DNA from 4 places in the Colwellia sp. MEBiC06753 genome. Region 4 is predicted to be linked to each of the others. Evidence: predicted binding sites of a transcription regulator. Region 4 holds the regulator's gene; each other region holds the start of a gene.
The links. Region 4 encodes sigma-54, which starts transcription at its own class of promoters, with help from an activator protein. Its sites were predicted from a motif close to GTTGGCACGNNNNTNGNNT; they were not measured.

Region 1 (7,931 bases), on a different contig from region 4:
ATTTAAACTAACTATCGAATTTGTAGGATAGTTTGGTTTAGCTGATTATCAACTTCCAGTGAACGTGAGTTTGCTTGGAAATTACGCTGCGCTGAAATCAAGTCAATTAACTCTGAAGTTAAGTTAACGTTTGATTGCTCAAGCGCTGACGAATTAATCGTACCAAAAGTACCAGAACCGGCTTCACCAGCTAACGCTTCACCCGACACTAAACTTTCTTTCCACGCTGTACCACCAACCTGAGTTAGGCCTTGGTTATTCGCAAAGTTAACTAACGCAATTCGTGATAATGGCTCAGATGTACCATTACTGTAGGTTGCTCGAACTAGACCGTCAGCGTCAATATCAAGGCCCGTTAAGCGTCCTACTGCTAGACCATCTTGCTCAAGCGCAGTCACTTCAAAACCAGAAGCAAATTGCGTTGGTTCATTAGGGTTAGGTCCTGTGGTATCTAAGTTAAAATCAACTTCAATTGTTTGCGTAGGATCTGAACCGTTAGTCAAAATGCCCGCCCCTAATGCAACACTCTCTACCGTACCTGGGTATTGACCAATAAAGTCACCACCACTTGAAAACGCCAAGCGAATCGCAGATAAGTTACCTGGTACAAGTGGACCTGTGGCAGGCAATGTCGGTGCCGCGGCTGGTGGAGCATAAGAACCAATACCATTACCCGCAGTTGCTGTTGGTTGGAAATCTACTCGCTGCCCATCAACTGAAGCATACATATCCCACTCATTTGCTGCCGCTTTACGGTAGTAGTAAGTCATAATATGACTATCACCTAACGAGTCAAAAATCGTTACCGAAGTTGAATGGTCATACGATAGCGGGTCGGTTTCATCAAACGGTGTTAACGGGTCGATAACTGCATTGCCCGCAGGTAAGTTCATACGAATATCTACTTTGCCTGTTTGTTGCGGCGCGCCAGATGCTGTTGGAATACGAATAGGTTGAGTCGTACTTAAAGCAACAGAAGCTGAAGAACCATCATCATTAACTGGGAAGCCTAATAAATGGTCGCCATTTGAGTTAACAACAAAGTTATCAGCATTTAGCTTAAATTCACCCGCTCGGGTATACGAGCGCTCTAAACTGTCGAGCTCAGGAATAGTGGCGAAAAAGCCATTACCAGTAATCGCTAAATCCAGCGCGTTATTGGTAAATTTAATACTACCTTGGGCAAACTGTTGGGCAACATCAGCGGTTAATACACCATCACCGACTTTGGTTTTACCACCAGCAAGTAATGATGCAGCATATACATCGACAAATTCAGCTCTAGATTCTTTAAAGCCAGTGGTATTGACGTTTGCAATATTATTAGACGTTACGTCTAAGTCTTTTTGTGCGGCATTTAAACCACTTAGTGATATGTTAAAAGACATAATTTCACCTCATTAAAATCTTACTGAATTAACCTTGAGTCACTTCAACGACATCTGAAAGATTCATTGAAGAGCCACCATTAAGGTTTAATACGATTTGCCCGCTAGCACCGGCTAACGTGACACTATCTACTTTGCGATACGTCATTGCTTGAAGTTCTGACGCTTGACCATCTACTAAACCTGCCACTCTAAAGCGATAAGCACCTTCTGGCGCTAGTTCGCCGGTTGATGTCATGCCATCCCAAGTAAAAACAGATTCACCGGCGGGTAAATTACCAACTGGCACTGTTTGAATAATTTCACCTGCAGTGTTTTCAACATAGATATTGACGTTACTGGCAGGTAAATCGGTAACTATTTTGCCTTTTGGCTCTTCACCGGTACTCATGCCAAAAACGTTCTCTTCTACCAAGACACTGCGACCTACTAAAGACGAAGCTTGCAACGCTTGGCTTGATGACATGGTGGCAGCAAACTCGGCAAAAGCAGTATTAAGCTGTGCGACACCATCAGTTGTTGAGAATGCAGTCATTTGAGAAATCATTTCATTATTCTCTACCGGCTTAGTTGGATCTTGATGCGCTAACTCTTGTGTCATTAGCGCAAAAAAATCTTCTTGCGTTAACATGCCATCATCATCTTTAGCAACGTCTACCGCTTCTTTTTGCCAACGTAAACCGTCTAGGCTGCTGCTTCCACTTACAGAATCCATCATTTATCTCACTTAAATTAACGTTGGCCTAAAGTTAAGGTTTTATTCACCATGTTCTTTGCCGATTCAGCGAGCTGAATATTGGTTTGGTATGAACGTGATGCGGAAATCATATTGGTCATCTCTTCAATGACATTAACATTGGGTTTATATATATAGCCGTCTTTGTCAGCCATTGGATGATCGGGTGAATATTCAACGTTAAGTGGTTTATCACTTTCAACAATACCCAATACCTTTACACCAACAGAGCCTTCTTGACCGGCGGCAGCTTTTTGCATCTCTGCGGCAAAAACCGGATGCCGTGCTCGATAAGTTTCATCTACACTACTACTTACACTGTCAGCATTAGCAATGTTACTTGCGGTGGTATTTAATCGAACAGCCTGTGCGGCCATTCCTTTACCACTAATATTAAAGACATTAAAAAGACTCATGACTATTGACCTCCAAGGGCTTTTTTCAAGCCTTGTACCTTCGAGTTCAGAAACTGAACACTCGCTTGATACTGTAATGAGTTTTCTAGATACAAGTTTCGTTCCACTTGTACATCAACCGTGTTGCCATCACCGGTATCTGGTTGATCTGGCACACGATATCCTTCACCGCTATTGAGCTCCATTCGAACATCAAAGTGCTTTTCATTGGTACGAGACATACCCATTTGTTGATTTTTTGCCGCATTGGCAAGTGCTTTTTGGAAGTCCATGCCCTTGGCCTTGTAACCAGGGGTATCGGCATTTGCAATATTACTTGCGATTATTTCTGCACGTTTGGCACGCAGAACCATCCCATCGGGATGAATGCCAAATGCTTTGTCAAAATTTATAGCCATAACGCTACCTCCAATACTATTGGAAATAGCTATTCAATATTTATGCCAAGAGGAGTGTCAAAATTATGATTGTTTCTTGTAGACGATGCCAGGGTTGCATCTAATCATATCAAATTTTTGATTTAAGCCAGAAAGGGACTCTGATGCACCTAAAAATAAATATCCATCTTTGTTAAGCACACCGTGAATTTGCGACAATATTTGCGCTTTAATTTCAGGTGAAAAGTAAATAAGCACGTTGCGACAAAAAACTATATCGAAACGCCCCATCAAACTGTAACTATTTAATAAATTAAGTGGCCTAAAGCTCACTAACTTCTTCACCTGATCTTTAACCTTTAACATGCCGTTATTGCCCGGCTCAAAGAACTGACTTTTGCGCTCTGCAGACAATCCTCTGGCCAGTGCTAAACTATCGTAATGCGCATATTTACAATGCTCAAGCATGGTTGTAGAAATATCAGTGCCGACAATTTGAACACCACCTGGAAACGAACCAGGTTTAGATTGTTGATATTCAAGTACCGACATGGCAATAGAGTATGGTTCTTGACCAGACGAGCTAGCAGCAGACCATATTTTCAATGGCGCTCGCTGACCAGCAAACTGTGGTAGCAATTGGCTTTTTAATAATTTAAAAGGGTAATCGTCACGAAACCATAACGTTTCATTAGTCGTCATGGCATCGATCACGGCTGCTCTAAGCTGTCGTTCAGTGGGGCTTAGCGTTCTTTTAACTAAAGCCGCCAATGACTCGACGTCAAACTTTGCCATTAACGGCGCTAAACGGCTTTTTACTAAATATTGCTTATTTTCACCAAGGACTATGCCACACTGCTGCTCTAGAAAAGTTCTAAAATCGTGATAACTTTTATCGTCCAGTTGTCTAGCTGACACTACAGTTTCCTACACAAATTAATTAAATGTGATCTAGTGAGTTATTTTTAACCACTTTTTCACCGCAGTAGCCAGTTCATCAGGATGGAATTTAGGAATAAAGTCTTCAGCCCCAACCTTTTCTACCATTGCATTATTAAAGACACCGCTTAACGACGTATGTAAGATCACAGGCATAGAGCGCAGTTTTTCATTACTTTTAATTTCTGCCGTTAACGTATAGCCATCCATTTCTGGCATTTCAATATCTGAGATCAGCAATGCCACTTTTTCTTCAATTGAGCGCTCGCAACTCTCAGCCATTTCATTTAGCTGAGTTAACGCATCTTGACCATTTTTTGCCAAAACCATTTTTAGCCCCAATGGCTCTAAGGCTCGACGAACCTGATTTCTTGCGACCGTTGAGTCGTCAGCAATCATAATAACTCGTTCACCAATTGCCTCACCAACTGAAGCATCGGCTACCTCTTCACTCAATTCTGTAGATACTGGGCTAATTTCATTTAAGATTTTTTCAACATCTAAAATTGACACCATTTGATTATCAATTTCAGTTACCGCGGTTAAATAGCTTGATTTACCAGCACCTTCTGGTGGCGGCATAATGTCTTGCCAACTCAATGTCGTGATTCGCTCTACGCCAGCAACTAAAAAGCCCTGCACACTGCGATTGTACTCTGCGATAATAATAAAACAATTTTCATCAAGGGGAATTTCAGGACCGCCAGTGGCTTTACTTAAATCAATCACAGAAATTGTTTGGCCACGAATATGGGCCACACCTTTAATAAAGGGATCTTGATTAGGAAGCGATGTTAAACGGGGACACTGCAAAACTTCCCGCACCTTAAATACATTGATACCAAATCTTTGTGGACCAATTAATTTAAAAAGCAATAGTTCTAGCCGGTTTTGACCTACCAACTGTGTGCGCTGGTTAACCGAGTCTAAAATACCCGCCATAATTACCCCTTTTATTTAATACCTTTGATAAAGAAGGCACAATTCTTGTTTACTGTATATAACGCTAACTTATGTGTCTGAATTTTGACATCTCAAATTTTCGCGCCTTGCATTTGTTAAGCATAGACTAGTATTTAATTTTCAATAACCTATTAAGGGCAAAAATATGAGCAAAACCAATATTTTTTTAACTTTTATCGCCCTATGTTGTCAATATTCAGTTGCTGCTTTTGCCACTAACTTTGACCGTGACTACCTTGAACACTTTGCAGAAAAAACTGTGCGTGATGGCATTCCAGATCAAGACAACAAAAAAGTATCAGTTACCGCTAATCAACTAGATCCAAGAATAGTGATTGAACCATGCGATAGTCAACTTTCGGCAAATATACCTGAAAATCACAATAGTAGAAACGTAAATGTAAAAATATCTTGTGACGGATCAAACCCTTGGTTTATTTACGTGCCCGTCAAAGTCTCAATAGAAGTACCTGTACTTGTTGCCAAGCAAGCTATCGATAAAGGCAGTGTATTAACCCAAGACAATGTCGCTATTGAATATCAAAATGAATCACAGTTACGAGGCGAAGTGCTCAAAAAGCAAGATGATGCTATCGGTGCAAAGGCTAAGCGCAATATTTATCGCGGCCGTGCAATATCTCCCAACCAAATTTGTACCGTTTGCAAAGGCGATAGTGTAACTTTAGTAGCAAGTTCTTCACTAATAGAGATTAAAACCGAAGGCACATCAATTTCTGATGGTCATTTAGGTGATGAAGTTAAAGTTAAAAATAATCGTTCTGGAAAGCTAGTCACTGGACTAGTTACTGACCTAAATAAAGTCACAATTATTTTATAAAAAAGTGTAAAGAAATTAATAAAATGGCCGATAATAATATAGAATGATTAAAGATCTTAAAGCAGGTATTTAAAATGGCTATTAATATCAATAACTTGAATAATAACGGTCAAGTTACAAGAAGTTTACAGCAACAAAATAGTGACGTGAAAAATAAATCGTCACAAGCGGCAGCTTCAGCAGCTCACTCAACAAAAGTGAGTCAAGATTCAGTGTCGCTTACACCGCAAGCTAAACAACTGAACGAATTACAGAAGAAAAATGGTGATGCGCCAGAAGTGAACCAAAAGAAAATTGAACAGCTTAAAAAAGCGATTCAATCGGGCGCTTACAAGGTGGATCCGGAAAAATTAGCTGAAAGTATAGCTAAATTTGAATTTGATTTAATATAAGGTAAGGCATGACTCCTAGCACTTCACAGCAACTTTTGGCCAAGCAACTTGAGCAGTTGCACGCCTTAGAAGCACTGTTAATTCAAGAAAAGGAAGTGTTACAACAACACAGCCCTGCAGCCTTGATAGAATTAACAAATCAAAAAGAAGCGCTACTACTAGCCATAGAAAAATTTGATAACACTATAGGCAATAATCAGCAATTTATTCAAGATAAAAAGCAAGGGCTAATTGAACAGCCTCTAGCCGAAGTACAAGCAGCACTAGCAAAGTGCCAAGAACTGAACTTAGTCAACGGGCAAATTATTAATCATTCTCAATTAGCTGTTGAACGTATGAAGACAACCCTTTTAGAACGCCATAGCAAATCATCAATGACCTATGATAATAAAGGGAAGAAAAGTGCTGGCCTTAGTAGTTTAGATATAAAAGCCTAATCAAATTCATGTACGGCTTTTACCGCTTTAAAACGTTATATTAGATAAACAACATACACAAAAAACGCCGCTAATTGCGGCGTTTTTTTAACAAAGAATTAAGCTCTAAGCCTTACTGTAATTAGGCGGACTTAGTGGTATCAGTTGCGTCCGTTTCACCTTTTGCAGTGTCTACAGTATCAGTAGATTTAGTTTGATGATCATCCTTGCTTGCTTGCTGTGAATTAGTTTGTTCAAAATCAGCATCTTGAGATATTTCATCATCGCCAACAACGTGCTCTAATTTCAATTTTTTAACTGAACGAATGGTTGTTACCGGTCCAGAGCAAGCATATAAAACAAAAATCGCCATTAATAGCTCAGCTGGACTTGCCGCAACGACGACAAACACTAATACAATTAGTAGCACAACAACAAAGTTAACTTTACCTTTCCAATCAACTTCTTTGAAACTGTTATACCTAAAGTTACTCACCATTAACAAACCTGCGGTAATAGTAATCAAGCCCATAATAAAGCCTATGTCATGGCCATCAAACTGATACTCAGTTCCGGTCCAAACAATACTCGCAATAACGCCAGCTGCAGCAGGACTTGCTAAACCTTGAAAATAGCGTTTATCGGCCACCCCTACTTGTGTGTTAAACCTTGCCAACCGCAAAGCGGCAGCGGCAACAAAGACAAATGCAGCTAACCAGCCAAATTTACCCATGCCGGAAAGTGCCCAGTTATATGCTACTAAACCTGGGGCGATACCAAAAGAAACCATATCTGCCATGCTGTCATATTCAGCACCAAACTCGCTTTGAGTATTAGTCATTCGTGCAACGCGGCCATCTAAGCCATCAAAAATCATCGCGACAAAAATCGCAATGGCTGCGGCTTCAAAATGTCCATTCATAGAAGACACTACCGCATAAAAGCCTGAAAATAGCCCTGCCGTAGTTAATAAGTTCGGTAACAAGTAAATCCCTCTACTTTGAGAATTTACTTTAGATTTTGACGACGTCATAAAGCCAACCTAATTTCCGAGAATATAAAAGGCGTAATCTAGCATATCTCCATCCTTGCCGCATTACGAATTCATACCCTAATATTTAAAAATTACTGTAATTATACAGATTTAACGTTTAGTATTAATTAAGTGTTACATTTATTTGACCCTAAAGTTTGTCTGTATAAGGCCGATTAGCATGCAAAAGTCCCTATTAACTTTACTAATAACGTCAATTTCTTTTAGCTTAGCGGCACAAGACACCACCATTTATCGCTGGGTAGATAGTAATAATGTAGTGCACTTTAGCCATGCCCCACCTACCGACAAAGATTATGCAACAGTTGACGTTAAAGTCTCTTATGCTGCACCTGCAAAATCAGACAGCAATAGTTCTAACGCCAATGATGACTTCCAAGCAGAAGAAGAAGTTTTATCAGCAGCTGAAATT
Region 2 (7,931 bases), on a different contig from region 4:
ATGTAGCCATTATCTCCCTGACTGAGCAATACAGCCTTGACTGCATGAGAACCTATATCGATTCCCACCATCATGGAGGCTTTTTGTTTCCATAACTTGCTTAGCATAACTTCCTACTAAATCTTATAGTTCTAATTATTTTAGATATAATATACGCATAAATACATTTATTACATGGTTTTACACGATATACTAGTCTTATCATACAAAATTTTTCGATAAATAGAGCTTTTTTCTGTGTTTTCTATTAAAAAATTAGTGAAAATTGCTGTAGCACTAATCCTATTAGGTATTATTTCTTTAGCAATTCTTTATCTCACCATGCGAAAAGATTTGCCAAGTGTTCAGTCCCTTAAAGACATGAAGTGGCAAACACCTATGCAAATTTATAGCAAAGATGGCAAACTTATTTCGCAATTTGGTGAAAAAAAACGTATTCCGTTGAGCCTCAACGAGTTCCCACAGCAACTAATTAATGCCATTTTAGCGACCGAAGATGATCGATTTTATAACCATTTTGGGGTAGACCCGATTGGTGTCGGACGTGCAGTTTTTTATAAACTAATTGGGCAAAATAAAGGTGGTGCCAGCACTATAACTATGCAGGTTGCCCGTAATTTCTTTTTAACTCGAGAAGTGACATACACTCGAAAAATCCGTGAAGTATTCCTATCATTTCACATTGAAAGCTTATTATCTAAAGACGAAATTCTTGAACTTTACATGAATAAAATTGAGCTTGGGCATAGAGCTTTTGGTTTTGGTGCCGCCGCTCAAGTTTATTACGGAAAGGATGTAAAAGAACTTACACTCCCTCAAATTGCCGTGTTAGCTGGCTTACCTAAAGCGCCATCTACACTAAACCCTATTCGCTCTCCAGAGCGAGCAAAAGCACGACGTGCCGTTGTGCTACAACGTATGTTAGTAAGTGATTACATCAACGAAAGCGAATACCAAGAAGCATTGAACGCACCAATTACAGGTAAAAAACATGGAGCGGAAATTGAGCTAAATGCCCCCTATATAGCCGAAATGGCACATCAAGCGATGATTAGCCGCTATGGTGCGGAGGAAGCTTATACGGGTGGCTACAAAGTTTATTTAACCGTTAGCTCTGAACTGCAAAAAGCCGCACAACAATCTGTAGTTGAAAATTTAATGGCATATGATCGCCGTCATGGTTATCGCGGCCCAATCAAGCAATTACGCCCAACTATAGATAGCAAGGGCATTAATGAAAATATCGCTTTAACTCAAGATGTAAAACCTTTAACAGAAGTTGAAGTTCAACAAGCATTGGCAGATGTTCAGAACTACCAGCAGTTGCAACCAGCTGTTGTTATTGGTGTATTAGAGCAAAGTGCAATAGCGGTATTAGCCAACGGTGAATCTGTTGACATTCCATGGCACGGCATGTCTTGGGCTAGAGAATTTATCAGTGATGAAAAACAAGGGGCGGCTCCACAAACAGCAGCTGACATACTTCATATTGGTGATGTGATTTATGTGATAAAGCAAGCTAATGAATATCATTTAAGTCAGCTACCACAAGCGAGTAGCGCATTAGTTGCTATGTCTCCAGGTAACGGCGCACTTCAAGCGGTTGTTGGCGGTTTTAGTTTTAAACAAAGTCAGTTTAATCGAGTGACTCAAGCCAAAAGGCAAGTAGGCTCTAATATCAAACCTTTTGTCTATTCTGCAGCATTAGAACACGACCATACCTTAGCGACCTTAGTTAACGATGCGCCAATTAACCAATGGGATCAAAGCACCGGTATTGTCTGGCGACCAAAAAATTCACCGCCAACTTATGATGGTCCTATTCGAGTTAGATTAGCATTAGCACAATCAAAAAATGTGATTGCCGTGCGTTTGCTACGCGCAGTGGGGCTTGGCAATATTATTGACCACCTAACAGCATTTGGCTTTGCGCCAAACGACTTGCCAGAAAATGAATCTATAGCACTAGGCTCAGCGTCACTAACGCCTTTAGAACTAGTGACAGGCTTTGCCACATTTGCAAATGGCGGCTATTTAGTAGAGCCATATTTTATCGATCGTATAGAGGACTCTTTTGGCAAAGTCTTATACCAAGCCAATCCCAAACTAGCATGCGATTTACCGTGCTCTGAACTAATAACAACAGAACCTGCAAATGAAATTACTGACTTTGTTAATGATACTGACGCTGAATTCAATATTGAAAACACTGAAACGTTGAATGCAATTAACAATGAAGATAGTGATTTAAATCAGCCTGCAATTCAAACTGCCCAGCGTGCGATCAGTAAACAAAATGCCTTTTTAATTACCGAAGCTCTTAATAGTGTTATCTGGGGAGCAGATTGGTCAGTCACGCCAGGTTGGCAAGGCACAGGCTTTAGAGGAAGAACCTTAAAACGTAGAGATATCGCAGGAAAAACTGGCACAACCAATGAAGCCAAAGATGCTTGGTTCTCAGGCTATAGCCGCAAAATAGTCGCCACTTCTTGGATAGGCTTTGACGATCATACTCGAAACCTAGGCCAAACTGTTTACAACAGCAACCTTGGTAAAAATCAGATCACAGGCAAAGAATTCGGTGCTAAATCTGCCCAACCTGCTTGGATCAGTTTTATGAAAACGGCGCTTGATAACTTGCCTGTTGAACCATTTATTCCACCTGAGGGCATAGTCTCTGTGCGCATTGATAAAGCCACAGGCAAACTAACCTCTAAAACTGACAAAAGCAGTATCTTTGAATATTTTAAAGTTGGCACAGCACCAACTGAATACATTAAAAATGATGAAAGTAGTGTTATTTTAGATGGTGAAAGTGAGAGCAATATCGAGATTTTTTAAAATTCGGCTCACTTGAATGACTTACTTTAAATAACAGTGCAGCACTGAAATAGTGCTGCACCAATATGATGCAAAATTTAAAGTTCATCATCTTAGTTTATTTTTCAAATTAAAGTTAAGTAACTGTTTTAATTTATTTAATTTTAATTCATCTAGCTTTTGGCATAAACCTTGTTTGTCTACTTCTTCATCAATAATTCAATTGAGGTAGTGGATGCTTAGTCAGTTTATTATCGAAACGAAATTACCTTCGTCCTTTGCTAGCACTGCTCGTCAATGGTTTGTGCCTGTAGTTTCACAAATCACAAAACTCACCACCAACAAAACCACACCTGTTTTTATTGGTATTAATGGCTGCCAAGGCTCAGGTAAGTCAACACTTGCAGCGTTTCTCTGTCACCAGCTTAACGAAGAACATGGCTTATCAGTGGTCAACTTATCACTGGATGACTTTTATTATTCTAGAGAAAAACGTGCTGAGTTAGCTGAAACCATTCACCCTTTACTGGCTACCCGCGGAGTTCCCGGTACCCACAATACTGAACTTCTTGGCTACACATTAGCCTGTTTAGAACAAAATCAAACTGTAGCCATTCCGAGTTTCGATAAAGCGCAAGATAACCCTGTGCCAAGCTGCCAATGGCAAAGCTCACCAGCAAAAGTAGATGTTGTACTTATGGAAGGCTGGTGCTGGGGCGTCAAGCCGCAAAATATTAAGGCACTTGATAAGCCAATTAATGAATTAGAAAAATTGCAAGATACAGGGGGGAAGTGGCGTCAATATGTTAATCAGCAACTTGCCTGTGCCTACCAGCCATTATATTCGATTATCGATAAATGGCTTATGCTCAAAGCACCAAGCTTTTCCTGTGTTCATCAATGGCGCTGGCAACAAGAACAACGGCTTGCCGAAAATTCGGATTTAAGTGCAAGTAACCAGATAATGACTGAAGCGCAAGTTACCGAGTTTATCGCTTATTTTCAGCGCTTAACTGAACATGCTTTAGCAACGCTAGAGAAAGATTGCGATCTAGTATTTTACTTAGATCAGCAGCGTAAAGTGCAATCTGCTGTTGGCCGACTTTAATATAAAATGGAGAAATGTCATGCAATTTCCCCTAGTCTTTACCGACCTTGATGGTACTTTACTTGACCACTATGACTACAGTGTTAAAGCAGCGCTTCCGACATTAGCTGCACTGAAATTTCTTAACATTCCAATTATTGCTAATACCAGTAAAACTGAGCAAGAAGTCACCAAACTTTATCAACAATTGGATATTATTAGTCCTTTTATTGTTGAAAATGGGGCCGCGGTTTATCTACCAAAATCCTCGATAGCAACACAACCTCAAGACACAATTGAGCGCCAAGATTATTGGCTTAAAGTTTTCAGCCAACCACGTGCTGTTTATATTGATTTAGTCCAGCAACTTAAAGCTGATTTTAGCAAAGACTTTACCTGTTTTAGTGATATGACAGATCAAGCGATAGCTAACATCACAGGGCTTTCTTTGCCAGCAGCGAAGCTCGCCAATCAGCGACAGTTTGGCGAACCTGTACTTTGGCAAGGTAATCATTCACAAAAAGGTGCTTTTATCAATCAAGCAAAGTCGTTAGGTGCAAACGTGCTGGAAGGCGGCCGCTTTATTCATATTTGCGATGCATGTGATAAAGGTCAAGCAATGAACTGGTTAGCGGGTGAATATCAGCATCAATTTAAACAACCAAATGTCACCACTATCGCCTTAGGTGACAGTGGTAATGATATTGCGATGCTGGAGGCAGCTGATATTGCCGTACAAATAAAATCCCCTACGCACGCATTCCCTCAAATTAATCAAGAAGTTGTTAATTTTATCTATCAAACACAAGGCTTTGGCCCCGTTGGCTGGGCTGAAGCATTAACTTTCATTCTAGGGCTAGCCCCCAATCATGGTATTCCATCATCAACTCATCACACATTAGGAGAGTTCTCATATGGCTGATTTTTATCAAAATGGCAGCGTTACCACTTTACACAATTTAGGCCAGCGAACTTATCAAGACTTAGAAAATGAATTGGTTGCCTTCAATAAAAAGCGCCCGTTAGGTTTGTTATTACCATCGTTATTCTCAGAACTAGAAGGCCCAGCGCTGGCAAAAATTATCGACAAAATTGCCGAAGTGCCCTATTTAACTGAAGTCGTCATAGGGTTAGATCGCGCTGATGAAGCGCAATATCGCTATGCCCTCGAATTTTTTGGTAAATTGCCTCAACACCATCGTGTGTTATGGAATGATGGCACAAGACTCAAAGCAATAGACGCTAAACTTCAAAAACTTGGCCTAGCACCAACCGAGATGGGCAAAGGTCGAAATGTTTGGTACTGCATGGGGTATATCCTAGCATCAAATAAGGCTGAATCAATCGCCCTACATGACTGTGATATTTTAACTTACGAAAAAGACTTATTAGCTCGCCTGCTATACCCTGTTGCTCACCCACAATTTCAATATGAATTTAGTAAAGGCTTTTATGCACGCGTTGCCGACGGCAAAATTAATGGTCGTGTTTCCCGCTTGCTTGTTACCCCACTTATTCGTGCATTAAAACGCGTGGTTGGTCCGAATGAATATCTCGACTACATGGACTCTTTTCGTTATCCATTAGCTGGCGAATTCTCATTCCGCCGCGATGTATTAAACGATTTACGCATTCCAAGTGACTGGGGCTTAGAAATTGGCGTATTAAGTGAAATGCATCGTAACTATGCCACCAATCGTATTTGCCAAGTAGATATTGCTCAGGTTTATGATCACAAGCATCAAGACTTATCGTTAGACAATACCGAAGCTGGCCTATCCAAAATGTCGGTGGATATTACCAAAGCGTTTTTTAGAAAATTGGCAACACAAGGTAAAACCTTTACTACCGAAACTTTCCGATCAATTAAGGCGACTTATTTTCGTATTGCGCTCGATTATGTTGAAACCTATCGTCATGACGCATTAATGAATGGCCTTAATCTAGACATTCATATTGAAGAAAAAGCCGTAGAAATGTTTGCCATGAACATCATGATTGCTGGACAAACGTTTTTAGACAACCCGATGGAAACACCGTTTATTCCAACTTGGAGCCGAGTAATTAGCGCAGAACCTCATATTTTAGAAGAACTTAAAGAAGCTGTTGAATTGGATAATGAAGAATTTTCAAAAGGATAGCCAACAATCATGACCGAGCAATTTGATGCATTAACGCTAAAAGTAGAACAACAACTGACCATGATTTATCAGGATGTTGACCTTAGCATCTCGACAAAAGAATTAGCGCTGCGATTGATCAACGAAATGCGCATTGATGATAATTGCACACCACCTGAACCATACAGTAACCATTGGTCAGAGCGCGATATTATCATGATCACTTATGGTGACAGTCTGATGCAAGCAGGCGAAAAGCCACTAGTGACTTTGCAGCACTTTGTTGAAACTTATCTGAAAAATCATATCAATAGTGTACATATTCTACCGTTCTTCCCCTATAGCTCGGACGACGGCTTTTCGGTCATTGACTATTCATCAGTGAATGAAGGTTTAGGTGATTGGCAAGACATTCAAGCAATTGCTGGCAAAAAGCGACTAATGGCAGATCTCGTGATCAACCATTGCTCTAGCCGCAGTATGTGGTTTGAAAATTTTATTAACGGAGAAGGTCAAGGACACGATTATTTTTTCACCGCTGAGCCAGAAGATGATTTGTCACAAGTTGTTAGGCCAAGAACCTCGCCATTATTGCGACCAACGGAAACCGCTACAGGTGAGCAACATGTTTGGTGCACTTTTAGTCATGACCAAGTAGATTTCGACTTTCGAAACCCTGAAGTCCTCAGCCAGTTTGTTAAAATTATTCGCCAATACTTAGACAATGGCGTCAGGATTTTTCGCTTAGATGCCGTCGCTTTTTTGTGGAAAATCATCGGCAGCCCAAGCATTAATTTACCACAAACTCATGAAGTAGTGCGTTTGTTACGAACGTTAATTGAACACGCTCAGAATGACGCAGTGATCATTACTGAAACTAACATTCCCAACACTCAAAACCTCACTTATTTTGGTAACGCTAACGAAGCCCACTGTATCTACAACTTTTCTCTGCCACCGCTGCTAATTAACACCCTGATCACAGGTAATTGTTTATACCTTAAGCGCTGGTTAATGAGCATGCCGCCAGCACAAAATGGCACCACTTACTTTAATTTTATTGCTTCGCATGACGGCATAGGCTTAAGACCTGTAGAAGGTTTAATGACAGATCAAGAAATTGGCACGCTGATTAACACCATGAAGCAGTTTGGTGGCGCAATTTCATGGCGCACCAGTGAAACGGGTGAACAAAAAGCTTATGAAATGAATATCGCTTTGTTTGACGCACTTCAAGGAACGGTACATGGCCCTGATAAATATGGCATGCAACGCTTTATTTGTGCCCACACCATTATGCTCGGCTTAGAAGGTATTCCTGGCATTTATATTCATAGCTTGCTCGGTACACGCAATGACTATGAAAAGCTGAAAAATACCCATCATAACCGTGCAATTAATCGTCATCGCTGGGATTATCAATCATTAGTTGAGCAACTCGAAGATAGCGATAATCAACATGCTAAAGTGCTGAATAAAATGATGGCGCTGATTGACCTTCGCATCAAGCAAAAAGCACTTCACCCCAATGCTACTCAATTTACTCTGCATTTAGGATTAAATTTATTTGGGTTTTGGCGCCAAAGCCAAGATCGCAAACAAAGCATTTTCTGTATCACAAACGTTACCGATGAGGTTATGGAGTTACCCATCAGTGAACTTAATTTAGTGCTTACTGAGCGTTGGTTAGATTTAATTTCAGGTGAAGAAATTGCTGATTTAACTTTACCGATATTTTTACAGCCATACCAAACCGTATGGATCAGTAATTATACGGTTCAGTAATCATATGGCTCAGTAATTCTATTCTTCAACTACGTGCTACCAGTTAGCGCGTAGTTGAATTGCCGATAATATATCGTCATGTTTTGTATGAATTTCATCTGCTGCATTGAGTAGCTCTT
Region 3 (7,931 bases), on a different contig from region 4:
ATGTCCGAATTATTGCCGCAACCCATCAACATTTAGAAGATATGATCAAAGCAGGCGATTTTCGCGAAGATTTATTTTATCGACTGAATGTCTTTCCTATTGAAACTCCTGCACTGCGCGAACGTAAAGAAGATGTGCCGTTGCTATTGCAAGAGTTAATTTCGCGTTTTGAAGCTGAACAAAATCAGAGTGTGCGCTTTACTGAAAAAGCCATTGAATCATTAAAAGAACATCCATGGCATGGTAATGTTCGCGAACTTTCTAACTTGATTGAACGTATGATTATTATGTATGGCGATCAAGTGGTAAACGTCAGTGAACTACCGCTTAAGTATCAACATATTGATGTTGATGAATATCAGCCAGAATACCCAGAAGAGCTTCAAGAGCGAGAAGCAATCAATGAGCTATTTGCTGGTTTTGATTATGACGACGAAGATGCAGCAGACAGTGAGGTCGCTTTAGAGCCAGTGCTTGAAGCATCAAATCCGGACATATTGCCGGATGAAGGTATTAACTTAAAAGAATATCTAGCTGATCTCGAAATTTCTTTGATTAACCAAGCGATTGAGCGTCATGACGGAGTCGTGGCAAGAGCCGCTGAGTTACTCGGTATGAGACGTACCACGCTGGTTGAAAAAATGAAGAAATATAATCTGAATAAAGATTAAGTTTTGACGGTAAATGACTTATTTACCGTCAAAAGTATTTCAGATTATGCTAGCGTAACAATATCACGCAGCCACTGGTGCTCTAACAATTGTGCCAGAAATTCCCTGTTGAGCCGCTTCTTGAAATGCATATAACAACATTTCATTTTCTATAGATTGGCTATCTTGAATTTCTTCTGCAGCCTTAATTTCAATATGATCCAATCCGCGCTTAGTCAGGTAATCTTCAATATTGTCCAGCTGGCTATATAAGTCTTTGTTTGTGCTAAACATATAAAACTCATGTCTATTTCCGGCTTTTAACCACTTATTTGTTGTTTGGCATTGTGCCGTTCCATTTAAAAGCAACATAGGTTGTCCTCATCTGTGTAACGTATTTGCTATCTCCAGATAGGCATAATTCGCACCAGAATGGTTAAAGCTATGAATTTAAAAGAAAAATAATATTAAGAACCTGTTTTTTATTTTTAACTGGCAATGCTTTAGTGCTGTGAATTTACCGGCGACAAATAATTGGCGAAGCTTGTTTTTGTAATGTTACTTATTGAAATGTAATGAAAAAACTCTATGGCACGCATAATGCTTATGTCTAAACAACGAAGTAAACGAGTACGGCATTATGACTTTAGCTTTTAACGCACAATCCAATGAGTTAGAACAGCTGTTTAATCAAGGCAGTTTTTCATTTGATCACCACGACGATAACCTTCAAAAAGAAGCTTATGTCGGTGAATTGGCATTATTGCGCCAACAAAGCAGCCAGTTATCCCATTTAGTGGAAGTGATGCCTACTGGTTTAGTCATGCTTGATGGCAATGGCATAGTGGTAAAAATTAATAAATTTGCCAGCCAGTTGTTAGATGAGCCAATTTTAGGCCAACCTTGGTTTGATGTTATTCGACGTTCTTTTAAGCCTCGTGCCGATGATTGGCATGAAGTTTCACTTAAAGATGGTCGTCGGGTAAAGCTGGAAATCACCACATTAGGTAATCAACCGGGTCAGTTAATTATGATCACGGATTTAACCGAAACACGTTTACTTCAAGACAAGCTTGGCCAATTGCAACGCCTGTCTTCATTAGGTCGTATGGTTTCCAAACTTGCTCATCAAATTAGAACACCGTTATCTGCAGCCATGCTTTATGGCGCGAATTTATCGAATCCCAACTTAGCTGAAAATGCTAAAGCCAGCTTTCAGCAAAAGTTGATGTCTCGCTTAACAGACTTAGAGCAGCAGGTAAATGATATGCTGTTATTTGCTAAAAGTGGTAATAATCAAGTGGTTGATACGCTTTATGTTAACGACTTAGTGAAAAAGTCGGTGGCAGCAATGGAAGCATTAATTACTAATTCAGATAGTCAGGTTAATTTGAAACTGACTAATAGCCACTGCCAGGTCTTAGGTAATGAAAGTGCGTTATGCGGCGCAATTCAAAACCTTATTCATAACAGCTTAGAAGTGATTAAGCGTAATGCCGAAATTACCATTACGGTCGAAAGTCACGACCAATATGTCTACATCAGTGTCAAAGACAACGGCCAAGGCATAGATCCAAACCTAGCAAAGAAAATATTCGAACCTTTCTTTACCTTACGCTCTCACGGCACAGGTTTAGGCTTGGCGGTTGTGAAATCGGTTGCTACTGCTCATCAGGGCGATGTGCAATTAATTAGTGGTCCAAATGAAGGTGCCAACTTCTGTATTAAATTGCCGCTACTGGCTGGTGGGGTTAATAGTGCCAATAAACCAGTGGATATAACTAAACATTTTCAGGAGGTCGCTCATGGCCAATAGCAAAATTCTCGTTGTTGAAGATGACGCAGGTTTACGTGAAGCGCTAATCGACACCTTACAACTTGCCGGCTATCAGTGTATTGAAGCAGACTCTGGCGAACAGGCACTATTGCTTTTGAAAAATCAAGCGGTTGATTTAGTCGTAAGTGATGTTCAAATGGGCGGCATGTCGGGATTATCACTACTTAAAAGTATTAAATCACAAAATGCTGCCATGCCGGTGTTATTAATGACTGCTTACGGCACCATAGATGATGCGGTGACGGCAATGAAAGACGGTGCCAGCAACTATATGGCGAAGCCATTTGCACCCGAAGTACTGTTAAATATGGTGAGTCAGTACGTACCAATTGATGCGACTAATAAAAGTGAGCCGGTTGTTGCTGATGCCAGCAGTATTGAATTATTAAAACTTGCCAAAAAAGTGGCGACAACCGAAGCCTCTGTAATGGTGTTAGGCCCTAGTGGTTCAGGTAAAGAAGTGCTTGCACAATATGTGCATAATCACTCGTCACGCGCCGAGCAACCGTTTGTTGCAATTAACTGCGCGGCTATTCCAGAGAACATGCTGGAAGCGACTTTATTCGGTTATGAAAAAGGCGCATTTACTGGCGCAATTTCAGCGTGTCCAGGAAAGTTTGAGCAAGCACAAGGCGGCACCATATTACTTGATGAAATCACCGAGATGGATTTAAGCCTGCAAGCAAAAATTTTGCGGGTATTACAAGAGCGTGAAGTTGAACGCTTAGGTGGTCGTAAAACCATTGAGCTTGATGTGCGCGTCATTGCTACCAGTAACCGTGATTTAAAAGAAGCGGTACGTGAAGGTATTTTCAGAGAAGATTTATATTACCGATTAAATGTCTTTCCGCTGAACTGGTTACCTTTGGTTGAACGTCGTGATGATATAATGCCGCTTGCTAAACACTTAGTGAAAATTCATAGCCAGCGCAATGGCCAAGCGATGCCGCAATTTACTTCTAGTGCTCGTAGTAAAATGCTGGCTTATAGTTGGCCAGGTAATGTTCGTGAGCTTGATAACGTGATCCAACGGGCATTAATTTTACATAGCGATGAACAAATTGATGCGGGCGATATCTTGATTGAAAACTTCGATACTCAAATTCAGGTATCAGCCAATATCGATCATGACCGAGAAGAAAAGCTTGGCAATGAATTAAAACAGCAAGAACATCAAATTATTCTTGATACCTTGCAAGCTTGTCATGGTAGCCGAAAAGCGGTGGCAGAGCGTTTAGGGATCAGCCCTAGAACACTGCGTTATAAAATTGCCAAAATGCGTGAAACAGGTATAGAAATTCCCGCATAAACGAAAAGCACCTATTCACTGAATAATATTCCACCAGTCACACCAAGTTTTTCCATCGCTTGGTGTGACATCTCTTTTTATTTTTATATTTAAATCAATAGATTGTGCCTTGGTGTTTTCTGTTTATTTCTTTGGCATTAAGTTTGCTTTAACTAGGTTATATAAGCTGAACAACAGTTTTTTGACAGAGGTATAGGCGTCATGGAAATACAAACAAATTCACTTCTTGCCCAAATGCAGGCTATGTCAGCCGAAGCAACGGGAAATCGTTCTTTACCGATGCAGCCAGTAAACTCATCTTCTGAAGATTTTGGCGCCTTGTTCAAAAATGCCATTAATACCGTCAATGAGTTACAACAAGATGCAGGTGCTAAACGCACTGCCTTTGAATTAGGTGATGATCGCGTAACACTTGCTGAAACTATGATAGCAGCACAAAAGTCGAGTATTGCTTTTGAAGCGACTGTGCAGGTGCGCAACAAATTTGTTGAAGCCTATAAAGAAATTATGAGCATGCCGGTGTAGCGTTGCCTTACATCAACAGTGATAAGTGCAACAGGTTAGTGGAGAAGTAACGTGGCAGATAACAGTTCAACAGCAATGATGGCAAGCGATAATACCGATTTAATTGCTAGCGATAATGATAACGACAATGTTGAAGAGCAAAAATCAGGTTTTGCGGCAACATTAGGTAATGTTGATGTATTGCGTCAATTAACCTTAATTATGGCGTTAGCCATTTGTTTGGCCATTGCGGTATTCGTGATTATTTGGGCAAATCAGCCTGAATTTAGAATGCTAGCTAAATTAGATACCCAGCAGTTAATTAAAACTATGGACTTTCTAGATGCCAACCAAGTTGAATATCTTCAAGAAAACAATACCTTATCTGTTCGCACCGATGAATATCAAGATGTTAAATTACTGCTAGCTCGCGAAGGTTTAACTGAAGCGCCTGAAGAGGGCGCCAATATTATCATGCAAGATATGGGCTTTGGCGTTAGCCAACGTCTTGAAAGTGAGCGCTTAAAGCATAGTCGTGAAAAGCAACTAGCCTTTACCATAGAGCAGCTTCAGTCTGTGCAACGTGCCAAAGTATTATTAGCCATTCCTCGAGATAACGTTTTTGCCCGTAAACAGAAAACGCCATCAGCAACGGTTGTATTAACCTTAGCTCGTGGTCGTTTACTTTCAGAAGAAGAAGTTGATTCTGTTGTCGACATCGTCGCCTCAGCTGTACAAGGCATGACGCCAAACCGCGTCACGGTAACTGACCAAAACGGCCGTTTACTCAATTCAGGTAGTCAAGATTCTGTCTCGTCTCGTTCTCGTAAAGAATTTGAAATTGAGCAAAAGCGCGAACAAGAGTACATGGAGAAAATTGACTCAATTTTAATTCCGGTGGTGGGTTTAGGTAATTACACCGCGCAAGTTGATGTCACCATGGACTTTACCAACACTGAAGAAACTGCGCGTCGTTACAACCCTGATTTACCAGCACTGCGCAGTGAAATGAAAGTCGAGAATAACTCTATTGGCGGCACATTAGGTGGCATTCCAGGTGCGTTAAGTAATCAACCGCCATTGGCCGCAGATATCCCAGAAAACGCTGTCGGCTCAGCTAACTCGCAAAAAGTGTTTCCGTCGCAAAAACATTCAGAATCAACTAAAAATTATGAACTGGATGAGTCAATCAGCTATACCAAGCAGCAAACAGGTGTTATTCGTAAAATTAGTGTCTCTGTAGCGCTTGATTATCTAACCTCAGCTAATGCGGAAGGTGAAACCACACAAAATCCGCGTTCAGTTGCAGAATTAGCTAATATTCGTCGCTTATTACAAGGTAGTATCGGCTTTGATTTGCAACGTGGTGATACTTTGGAAGTGGTGACTTTACCATTTTCTCGCGTAGATTTAGGGGAAGATGCTGAAGTCCCTATGTACGAACAACCTTGGTTTATGCAAAGCCTTAAATTAGTGATGGGGGCGTTGGTTATCATCGTCTTAATCTTGGCGGTTGTTCGTCCAATGCTTAAACGCTTAATTTACCCAGATCAAACACCGTCAGACTATGGTGACAAATCACTTGATGGTCATATTGATCTAGGTGACGAAACCTTGGATATGTTAACATCAGATTTTGATGCGGGGAATGTCGGTTTTGCGCCAGACGGCAGCCTACAGTTACCTGACTTACATCGTGATGAAGATATTCTTAAAGCGGTTCGTGCCTTAGTTGCTAATGAACCTGAGCTATCGTCTCAAGTAGTCAAGAGTTGGTTGAACGAAGATGAGTGATGACAATACAAATTTAGCCGTGCCAAGTGGCTTTGATGTTGAAAAGCTTGATGGCGCAGAAAAAGCTTCAATTTTACTACTGAGCTTATCTGAAGAAGATGCGGCACAAATACTAAAACACTTAGAGCCTAAGCAAGTTCAACAAGTGGGTATGATCATGGCAGGTATGCAAGATTTTACTCAAGAGAAGATCACAGCAGTTCATAAACTGTTTATTAATGAAATTCAAAACTTCTCAACCATAGGTTTCCAAAGTGAAGAGTTTGTTAGACGTGCGCTAACCGCCGCGCTTGGTGAAGATAAAGCCGGCAACCTGATTGATCAAATCGTTATGGGTGGCGGCGCGAAAGGTCTTGATTCATTGAAGTGGATGGACTCAAAGCAAGTAGCCAATATTATTCGCAACGAGCATCCGCAGATTCAAACCATTGTTATGTCTTATTTAGAGCCAGAGCAATCGGCTGAAATCTTAAGTCAGTTTTCAGAGAAAGTGCGCTTAGATCTAATGATGCGTATTGCTAACCTTGAAGAAGTGCAGCCAGCGGCATTACAGGAGCTAAATGAAATTATGGAAAAACAATTTGCCGGTCAAGCAGGTGCACAAGCAGCGAAAATGGGTGGTCTTAAAGCTGCTGCCGATATTATGAACTACCTAGATACTAATATTGAAGGTATGTTGATGGACTCAATTCGTGAACACGATGAAGAAATGAGTCAACAAATTCAAGATCTAATGTTTGTCTTTGAAAACTTAGCCGATGTTGATGATCGTGGTATTCAGGCAATATTAAAAGAAGTTCAGCAAGATGCACTAATGAAAGCAATCAAAGGTGCCGATGAGAACTTGAAAGAAAAAATTCTTAGCAATATGTCAAAACGTGCTGCTGAAATGCTGGTTGATGACCTTGAAGCCATGGGACCAGTTCGCATTAGTGAAGTGGAAGCGGCACAAAAAGAAATTCTGTCTGTTGCACGTCGATTATCTGACGCTGGTGAAATTATGCTTGGCGGCGGTGGCGGCGGTGAAGAGTTCCTATAGTACTTTTCTCCATTAATTGAAGTAGATAAACCTTATGACACATTATTCGACCAGCGAACCTCGCGTTATTAAACAGCCAGAGCAAGACTCTGATGTCTGGTCATTACCTAATGTTGAACAAGAACAAACTCAAGAACAACAAGCGTATACCAACGCTTTAGGCAAGCCAAGAAATTGGCGTTATGAGCCCCCAGAAGAACCAGAGGCCGAGCCACAGCCGTTAACCGCTGAGGAAATTGAAGCCATTCGTCAGGCTGCGTATGAAGAAGGCTTTAGTGAAGGTAAAGAAGAAGGCTTTGCCAAAGGTTATGAAGAAGGCAAGGCTGAAGGCTTTGAGGTGGGTGAAAAAAGCGGAAGTGAACAAGGTCATGCGCAAGGGCTTGCTGAAGGCAAGGAAACTATTGAGACTTTAAGTAATCAGTGGCAGCAACTGATAGACCAGTTACATCAGCCCTTGACCGTGATAGAAAAAAATATCGAGCAACAGTTATTAACCTTGGTCGCTCAGCTAACCGAAGCCGTGGTTTTACAGGAAGCTAAAACTAATCCTGATATTTTATTATCAGCAATTAGTGCCGGAATTAAGGCACTTCCTAGCCAAGATGCGCAAACCCAAATTTTTATGCACCCAGAAGATATCAAACTGGTTGAAAGCCAATTTGGTGAGCAACATATTGCCGAGCAAGGCTGGCGGTTATTACCGGCACCACAATTTGCTCAAGGCAGCTGCCAAATAGAAAATAGCACGTCAAATATTGATTTAACGATTAAATCTCGCCTAAAACATGTATTGGAATC
Region 4 (7,931 bases):
ATCGCTAATACCATTTTTGGTCACTTTATTGCCGCAATTAGTGGCGGCAACTTATATCGTAAATCATCATTTTTACTTGATGCCTTAGGCCAGCAAGTTTTTCCTGAGCACTTAACTATAAATGAGCGCCCACATATCAAAAAAGCATTAGCAAGTGGCGCATTTGATAGTGAAGGTGTTGCCACCATTGACCGTGAAATTATTAAAGACGGCGCATTAGCAACCTATCTACTCACTAGCTATTCTGCACGTAAACTTGGCATGGCAACAACCGGTCATGCCGGTGGTATTCATAACTGGTTAATCACCGCCAATGGTGGCGATTTTGATGCCATGCTTGCCAAACTCGGTACTGGTTTATTGGTCACAGAATTAATGGGGCAAGGGGTTAACGTGGTTACAGGTGATTATTCACGTGGCGCTGCGGGCTTTTGGGTAGAAAATGGTAAAATTGCTTATCCGGTGGCTGAAATTACCATTGCTGGCAAATTACAAGATATGTTCAAAAACATTGTCGCAGTCGGCAGTGATACCGATATGCGTGGCAGCATTCGTACTGGTTCGTTGTTAATTGAACAAATGCAGATTGCTGGTAACTAGTCAGCAATTTATCTCACTCTTTAATGCCTCGCTTATTGTCACTCAGTGACTTAAAAGAGTAAGAATAGAAGTGCTATGTTAGCAATAACATCGCTGTGCCAAGGAAGGCAAAAATACCAACGACATCAGTTATCGTTGTTAAAATAACACTACCTGCCAACGCTGGATCTATATTCATCCGCTTTAATAATAATGGGATTAAAACCCCTGCCAAACCAGCAGCGGTTAGGTTCATTAGCATAGCAAAGGCAATTACCCCGCCTAACATTAAATCTTGCTTCCAAATAGCAACAACACTGGCAATTAGCACCGCCCAAATTAAACCATTTAGAAAGCCAACCGCTAACTCTTTATACAATAACGAACGGGCATTACTGTCACCAACGTGCCCTAGCGCAATACCACGAATAACTAGGGTTAAAGTTTGATTACCGGCGACCCCGCCCATGCTAGGCACTAATGAATTTAATACAGCTAAGATTGCCAATTGACTAAACAAGTCTTCAAACATGCTGGTAACAGCAACAGCAAGTAAAGCGGTAACTAAGTTAACACCAAGCCAGATTGAGCGCTGACGAGTACTTTTCAGCACAGGAGCGAACGTATCAGCCTCATCATCTAAACCAGCCATACTCATTAACGAGTGTTCTGCATCTTCACGAATAATATCAATGACGTCATCAATGGTAATACGGCCGAGCAACCGGCCTTCTTTATCAACAACAGGGGCAGAAATCCAATCGTAGCGTTCAAATAGCGCTGCAACATCATTTTCTGGCATTTCTGGTGGTACTGCCTCAATATCCTGATCTATCAGGGTATTAACTACAGTTTCTGGCTTAGAGGTGACAATACGTGACAACGAAACCGCACCAATAAAGCGATTAAAGCGATCGACTACATAAAAGCTATCGGTTGCTTCAGGCAAGTCGCCTTTTAGCCGCAAATACCTTAATACCACATCGACTGAAACATCAGGGCGAATAGTAATGGTGTCGGTGTTCATAATACCGCCGGCGGTATCTTCCTCGAAAGAAAGTGCGGTTTCTACACGGGCTCGATCTTGAATATCCATGCTATTAAGCACTTCTTGATACACCGCATCAGGCAATGTTCGAAGTACTTCGGCAATATCATCAATATCCATGCCTTCTGCAACCGCAGCCAGCTTTTCAGGGCGCATACTTTTTAATATGCCCTTACGTACTTCCTCATTTAACTCTTCAAGCACGTCACCTTGTAAATCGTGATCAATGAGCTGCCAAATTAATGGTCGGCTTTTAGCGGTAGATGATTCTAAAATTAATGCGAGATCGTAGGCGGGCAAGGTTTGCAATAAATTCCGAACATACACGAACATACCACTGCCAAGAGCTTCATTAACTTCTTGCAGTCGTTGTTGAATTAAATCTTGTTCTGAAATATCCGGCATAAATCACCCTGCACGGCAAAAATTCGTACTGACACTGATTAAATAGTGACGATTAAATGAGAAGTCACTGCCGACAGTTTATCTATGTTTTATGTAAAAATGACGACAGTGATTAGAGCGTGTTGAACTTTGCGATATAAATTTTGTTCGAATTTAATGGCTTTTAATCTAGGCACACCAAGTGAAGTTTGGTTATTCCAAATAAATGCGGTGTAACAACGAGTAAAAGCCATTAAAACGAATCGATAGACAGTGTCAATTGAGCTTATCTACTGCGTTTTCGCTTATTTATGTGGAATAACCACATTATATAAGCTCAGCCTTGTATATAAACTCAGTTGATTACTGCAAAATCATACAGCAAAGTTCAACACGCTCTTATTAAGTGTATATGATTGAGGGATGTTTTTCAGCTACTTTTTAGCTAAGCGTAGGATTTAATAGTAATTATTCAGCTTCATCAAAACGCTGACTAATCAGTTGGCAAATGCTAGTCAAGGCATGTTCGGCATCATCGCCATCAGCAATTACCTTCACTGTTTTCCCTTGGCCGCCCGCCAATAACATTAATGCCATAATGCTATTAGCATCTGCCGCGTTGTCACCAAGACTCACGGTAATACTAGAATTAAATTGCTGGCTTAGCTGCGCTAACTTCGTTGCCGCTCTGGCATGTAAGCCAAGCTTATTGATGATTTCTACTTCTTTTTCTAATACAGGCATTAGGTACTCTTAATATCGATATCTCTATGGCGAGATTGGACATCGTCACGCTCTTTTCTAAAGTTACTGGCAAGTAGTTCTGCAATATAAACCGAACGATGTTTACCGCCAGTACAACCAATAGCTATGGTGACATAACTACGGTTATTACGTTCTAAGTGTGGCAACCAAGTCATTAGAAAACTATTAATTTGCCAAACAAATTTAGTGACAATTGGCTGGCTGGCAAGAAAGTCTCGAACGGGGGCATCAAGGCCGGTTTGGGTTTTTAACTCTTTATCCCAAAATGGGTTAGGTAAAAACCTCGCATCAAAGACATAATCGGCGTCTGCTGGAATACCATGTTTAAAACCAAAGGATTCAAACACCAACACCATAGAGCCTGTTTTCTTACCTAAAATACGTTCACGCACAAGATCTGATAACTGGTGTGGCGATAACTGGCTGGTATTGATATATAAATCAGCGCGGGTCGATACTGGCTCTAGTAATTTCTTTTCTAACGATATTGCCTGATCGAGGGCGATATTTTGTCGAATAAGTGGATGCAAACGGCGGGTTTCGCTAAAACGTCTAATCAGATCATTATCATTTGCATCAAGGTAGAGTACCGTTAGTTCAACCGCTGATGGCAAATAATCAATAATTTCTTTTACATCATTAGGATCAGCAGGAAGGTTACGCACATCTAAACTTACAGCTACGGTATCGTAGTCATTAATAACCGTGTGAGTTAGTGCCGGCAATAAATTAACCGGGATGTTATCTACGCAATAGTAGCCTAAATCTTCCAGCACTCTTAGTGCCACTGACTTTCCTGACCCTGAGCGGCCACTTACAATAATTAACTTCATGGCTTACTCTTGAGCATCACTTATGATTTGGTAAAGCTCATGATTGTCTCGGCAACGTCGAATTTGTTTGGTTAATTGTTTATCACTAAACAGCTTGGCAATACTTTGCAGGGTTGATAAGTGCTCTTGGCAGCAATCTTCAGGTACAAACAACGCAATAAAAATATCAACTGCGCGGTTATCTATTGCATCAAAATCTACTGGCTGCTCTGAGGTCATTAATACAGCAACCACATGATGAGTCCCCGTTAAACGTCCATGAGGTATGGCAATGCCATTCCCAATACCCGTGCTACCCATTTTTTCACGTTCCATTAAACTTTCTAAAAGCTCAAAAGTAGAGTGTTCAGGAATGCGATGCGTCGCTACTGCACAAATTTGTTCGAGGATTTTCTTTTTACTTTGAATTTGGACTGCACAGGATGTGCAGTCCTCGGTGAGTATATCTTGCAGCTTCATAAGTTAATGCTGGGTTATCTTACCTTTGTATTTAAGAATTTGACGATCTAACTTATCAATCAGTGAATCTATTGATGCGTACATATCTTGGTTTTCTGCTGAGGCATGCACTTCAGAACCATTCAGGTGAACCGTCGCTTCTGCTTTTTGCTTTAATTTTTCTACTGTAAGAACGACATACACATTATTGATGTGATCAAAGTGCCGCTCTAGCTTTGCAAACTTGGTGTTAACGAAATCGCGTAATGAATCTGTCACTTCCACATGGTGGCCTGATAAATTAATTTGCATAAGCTCTTTTCCTCATTGCTTGATTACTTATAGTAAACTTTTTCTTTGATTTGACGGTGGAATAGATAAAGACTCTCGGTATTTAGCTATAGTCCGTCTCGCCACATTAATGCCTTGTTCGGCCAGCAACTCTGCCATTTTGCTATCACTTAATGGCTTCGAAGGTACTTCTGCTGAAACAAGTTTCTTTATTAATGCTCTGATAGCTGTTGATGAACATTCCCCCCCGTTTTCAGTACTTACGTGACTTGAGAAGAAGTATTTCAATTCAAAAATACCTCTTGGTGTGTGCATGAATTTTTGCGTCGTTACCCGCGAGATCGTTGATTCATGCATATCAACCGCTTCCGCAATATCATTCAACACCATAGGTCGCATAGCCTCAGGGCCATATTCAAAAAAACCTTGCTGGCGTTGAACAATACAGTTAGACACTTTTAATAGCGTTTCGTTGCGACTCTCTAAACTTTTTATAAACCATTTCGCTTCTTGCAGGTTAGCACGAATAAATTGGTTATCATCTGATGACTTCATTGTTTTGGTCATGGCCGCATACTGTTGATTAATCGACAGTTTTGGCGCAGTACTTGGGTTTAGTTCAACCACCCAACGACCATTTTTCTTTTCTACGGATACATCAGGGATAACATACTGATCATCGCTTTTAATGACGGCATCACCAGGGCGAGGATTTAACGACTGAATTAAACGAATGACTTCACGTAATTGGTCTTCTTTTAATTTCGTCTTCCTCATTATTTGACGATAGTCACGATTACCCAATAAATCAATGTGCTCAGAAATGATTAATTTACTTTCCGCTAAATAAGGCGTTTCTTTGTCAAATTGATTCAATTGAATCAGTAAACATTCAGGTACTGAACGCGCAGCCACACCTACTGGGTCAAACATATTTACCCGTTTAAGTACGGCTTCGACTTCATCTAATTCAACATCGTCAATGCCAATACTTTCTAAAATATCTTCTGCTGATACGGTCAAATAACCGGCATCATCAACAGCATCAATTATCGCCATGGCAATGGCTTCATCAGTTTCTGTAAACGGGGTTAATTCCATTTGCCAGCGTAAATGATCTTGAATCGACTCTGTTGTTTCGCCTTGATAAACATAGTCATCGCTGCCAGATGTGCCAATACCAGAACTAGAAACCCCTGCACTAAATGAGTCATCCCACGTAGAATCAACACTTAACTCTTCTGGAATATCATTTTTTTCCATCGCATCGGTGGTGCTAACTTCATCGGCGCTTGGCGCAGCATCTTCACTACCATCACTATAGTTTTGCTCGGACTGAGCGCTGGCTGAATATGACGCTTCTTCAATGCTGGTATTATTATCGTCTTGGTTATTGCTAGACTCATCCACTTCTAACAATGGATTGCTTTCAAGCGCTTCCTGAATTTCTTGTTGTAAATCAAGCGTCGATAATTGTAATAACTTAATCGCCTGCTGAAGCTGAGGCGTCATGGTAAGTTGTTGACCAATCTTAAGTTGAAGTGATGGGCGCATCGAGTATTTACAAGTCCTATTGTTCTAATTTAGCTTTAAACCAATTTAGCTTTAAATTGGTGTTAATTTATTAATGTTATATTGCTTACTATAGCTTGAATTGCTCGCCTAGGTATACATCTCTTACTTGCTGATTTGCAAGAATTTGATCTGAATTACCTTCAGCAATTAATTCACCGTGACTGACGATATAAGCATGTTCACAAACATCGAGGGTTTCACGGACATTATGATCAGTGATTAATACGCCAATTCCGCGCTGTTTCAGATGAATAATAATCTTTTTTATATCGCCAACCGAAATCGGATCAACACCAGCAAACGGCTCATCTAGCAAAATAAAACGCGGGTCTGCCGCTAATGCCCGAGCAATTTCGACACGTCGGCGTTCACCACCTGATAAACTCATGCCAGTATTATCTCTAATATGGCCAATATTAAATTCTTCAATAAGCAGCTCTACTTTTTCTTCCCGCTCAAGTGCAGAGAGATCTTTTCGAGTTTGCAAAATCGCCATAATATTTTCGTATACGGTTAATTTACGAAAAATAGACGCTTCTTGTGGTAAATAGCCAATGCCTCGCCGCGCTCTTTCATGCATCGGCAATAAAGTTAAATCTTCATCATTTAACATGATTTGGCCGCCATCATTCGGCACTAAACCAACAATCATATAAAACGACGTTGTTTTACCAGCACCATTTGGCCCAAGAAGACCAACAATTTGCCCTTCCCCCACTTGTAAGCTGACATTTTTAACAACCTGTCGACCTTTATAGGCCTTTGCCAACCCTTTGGCAGATAATGTACCCTCTGCCATTTAATTATTACCTTTTGCTTTAGGTTTTAATATGGTGGTCACAGATTGTTCACCGCCTTCTGCTTCCAATTGTTCAGTTAAGGTATTGTAGACAATTTTATCACCGCTCACTTCACTGCCAGCTTGACGCAATAAAGCGTTGCCAGTGATAGTTATAGTATAGGTTGACGGCTCGTATTTAATTTCATCTGCTTGCAGGCGAATTTTGCTGCCATCTTCAAGTTGTTGTTCAAATACCGCTGGCTTACCTTTGGCTAAATAGGTTTCATTACCACGTTGTTCTTGGCTATAAACCTGTACTAAATCAGCCTGAATAGACAATGTTCCTTGAGTAATATTTACATCATCCAAATAACTGGCAATCCGGTTTTTTAAGTCGCCCGCTTGTCGTTTAGATTTAATAACAATCTCTTTTTCAAGGTCTAATTTTGCCGCGTATACTGGGGCAATAACGACTAACGCTATTGCCGCGTTAGCTAGTAGTTTTTTGATAAATCGTTTGCACATGCTCAGTCAATGTCATCTGTTTAGTATTTAAATCAATAATCAAGCCAGAACCATACATGGTAAAATCTTCTCCTTGAATCATGATCGTTTGATCAGAGCTGATTATGTTGGTATTCAAGTCTAATTCAAGGTACTTACAATGTATCTCTTTAATTAAACTATTTTCTTCCATCGCTGTTAACAACACCCTATTTTTTAATATCACACGGTTATTGCTATAAAGCGTGCCTTCAGCCGCTGCAAGTTTCCATGGCAAGGTATTATCTTTAGGGAAAATGGTATAGTTAGGAAATTCCAAGCGAGTAAACGAAAGCTCAGCGTAATGTTCCATGCGTTGGGCTTCAATTTTGTAGGACAATTTCCCTTCATCATTATAAATATCGCTGTTTAACACTTCGGCAATAAAGTCTGGTGTTAGTTCCGTATCAATAACATTAATATTATCCGTCTGTGCTTTGCGCCAATGCACAACGCCGTATGTCATCAGGCTAAACAACAAGATGGCAAATGCGAGCCAATGTAATCGGCTCATATACTTGCGCCTTTAGCCCCAGCCAACGTTTGCTGACTAAACATGATTAAATCACACAATTCTCGTACTGCGCCAAAGCCACCTTTGGTAAAGGTTTGATAATCAGCATGTTTAATCACATAAGGGTGAGCGTCTTGAACGGCAACTCCTAAACCAACATGCGAAATACATGGCATATCA

Region 1: a site for sigma-54 is predicted at 4,831-4,849, ahead of flgA (flagellar basal body P-ring formation chaperone FlgA). Genes of this name have one in related genera too.
Region 2: a site for sigma-54 is predicted at 3,000-3,018, ahead of ACOB82_RS08820 (kinase). Genes of this name have one in related genera too.
Region 3: a site for sigma-54 is predicted at 3,927-3,945, ahead of fliE (flagellar hook-basal body complex protein FliE). Genes of this name have one in related genera too.

Annotation. Positions count from the first base shown of each region.
Region 1 covers NZ_JBQMTM010000013.1:96,616-104,546, forward strand. Annotated here, with positions in the region: gene flgE (flagellar hook protein FlgE) at 12-1,388, opposite strand; gene ACOB82_RS11490 (flagellar hook assembly protein FlgD) at 1,417-2,106, opposite strand; gene flgC (flagellar basal body rod protein FlgC) at 2,121-2,540, opposite strand; gene flgB (flagellar basal body rod protein FlgB) at 2,543-2,938, opposite strand; gene ACOB82_RS11505 (CheR family methyltransferase) at 3,002-3,835, opposite strand; gene ACOB82_RS11510 (chemotaxis protein) at 3,869-4,798, opposite strand; gene flgA (flagellar basal body P-ring formation chaperone FlgA) at 4,965-5,657, shown strand; gene flgM (flagellar biosynthesis anti-sigma factor FlgM) at 5,732-6,049, shown strand; gene flgN (flagellar export chaperone FlgN) at 6,058-6,486, shown strand; gene pssA (CDP-diacylglycerol--serine O-phosphatidyltransferase) at 6,608-7,498, opposite strand; gene ACOB82_RS11535 (DUF4124 domain-containing protein) at 7,680-7,931, shown strand, end outside.
Region 2 covers NZ_JBQMTM010000009.1:23,645-31,575, forward strand. Annotated here, with positions in the region: gene ACOB82_RS08810 (pilus assembly protein PilM) at 1-107, opposite strand, end outside; gene ACOB82_RS08815 (penicillin-binding protein 1A) at 238-2,841, shown strand; gene ACOB82_RS08820 (kinase) at 3,056-3,928, shown strand; gene ACOB82_RS08825 (HAD-IIB family hydrolase) at 3,948-4,829, shown strand; gene ACOB82_RS08830 (glycosyl transferase) at 4,822-6,048, shown strand; gene ACOB82_RS08835 (sugar phosphorylase) at 6,058-7,812, shown strand; gene ACOB82_RS08840 (HAD family hydrolase) at 7,849-7,931, opposite strand, start outside.
Region 3 covers NZ_JBQMTM010000013.1:57,660-65,590, reverse strand. Annotated here, with positions in the region: gene ACOB82_RS11335 (sigma-54 dependent transcriptional regulator) at 1-671, shown strand, start outside; gene ACOB82_RS11330 (hypothetical protein) at 735-1,022, opposite strand; gene ACOB82_RS11325 (sensor histidine kinase) at 1,291-2,466, shown strand; gene ACOB82_RS11320 (sigma-54-dependent transcriptional regulator) at 2,456-3,796, shown strand; gene fliE (flagellar hook-basal body complex protein FliE) at 3,998-4,321, shown strand; gene fliF (flagellar basal-body MS-ring/collar protein FliF) at 4,397-6,094, shown strand; gene fliG (flagellar motor switch protein FliG) at 6,087-7,133, shown strand; gene fliH (flagellar assembly protein FliH) at 7,168-7,931, shown strand, end outside.
Region 4 covers NZ_JBQMTM010000011.1:42,685-50,615, reverse strand. Annotated here, with positions in the region: gene pmbA (metalloprotease PmbA) at 1-600, shown strand, start outside; gene mgtE (magnesium transporter) at 674-2,032, opposite strand; gene ACOB82_RS10065 (HPr family phosphocarrier protein) at 2,480-2,755, opposite strand; gene rapZ (RNase adapter RapZ) at 2,755-3,609, opposite strand; gene ptsN (PTS IIA-like nitrogen regulatory protein PtsN) at 3,613-4,068, opposite strand; gene hpf (ribosome hibernation promoting factor) at 4,072-4,359, opposite strand; gene ACOB82_RS10045 (RNA polymerase factor sigma-54) at 4,387-5,892, opposite strand; gene lptB (LPS export ABC transporter ATP-binding protein) at 5,981-6,712, opposite strand; gene lptA (lipopolysaccharide transport periplasmic protein LptA) at 6,713-7,219, opposite strand; gene lptC (LPS export ABC transporter periplasmic protein LptC) at 7,185-7,751, opposite strand; gene kdsC (3-deoxy-manno-octulosonate-8-phosphatase KdsC) at 7,748-7,931, opposite strand, start outside.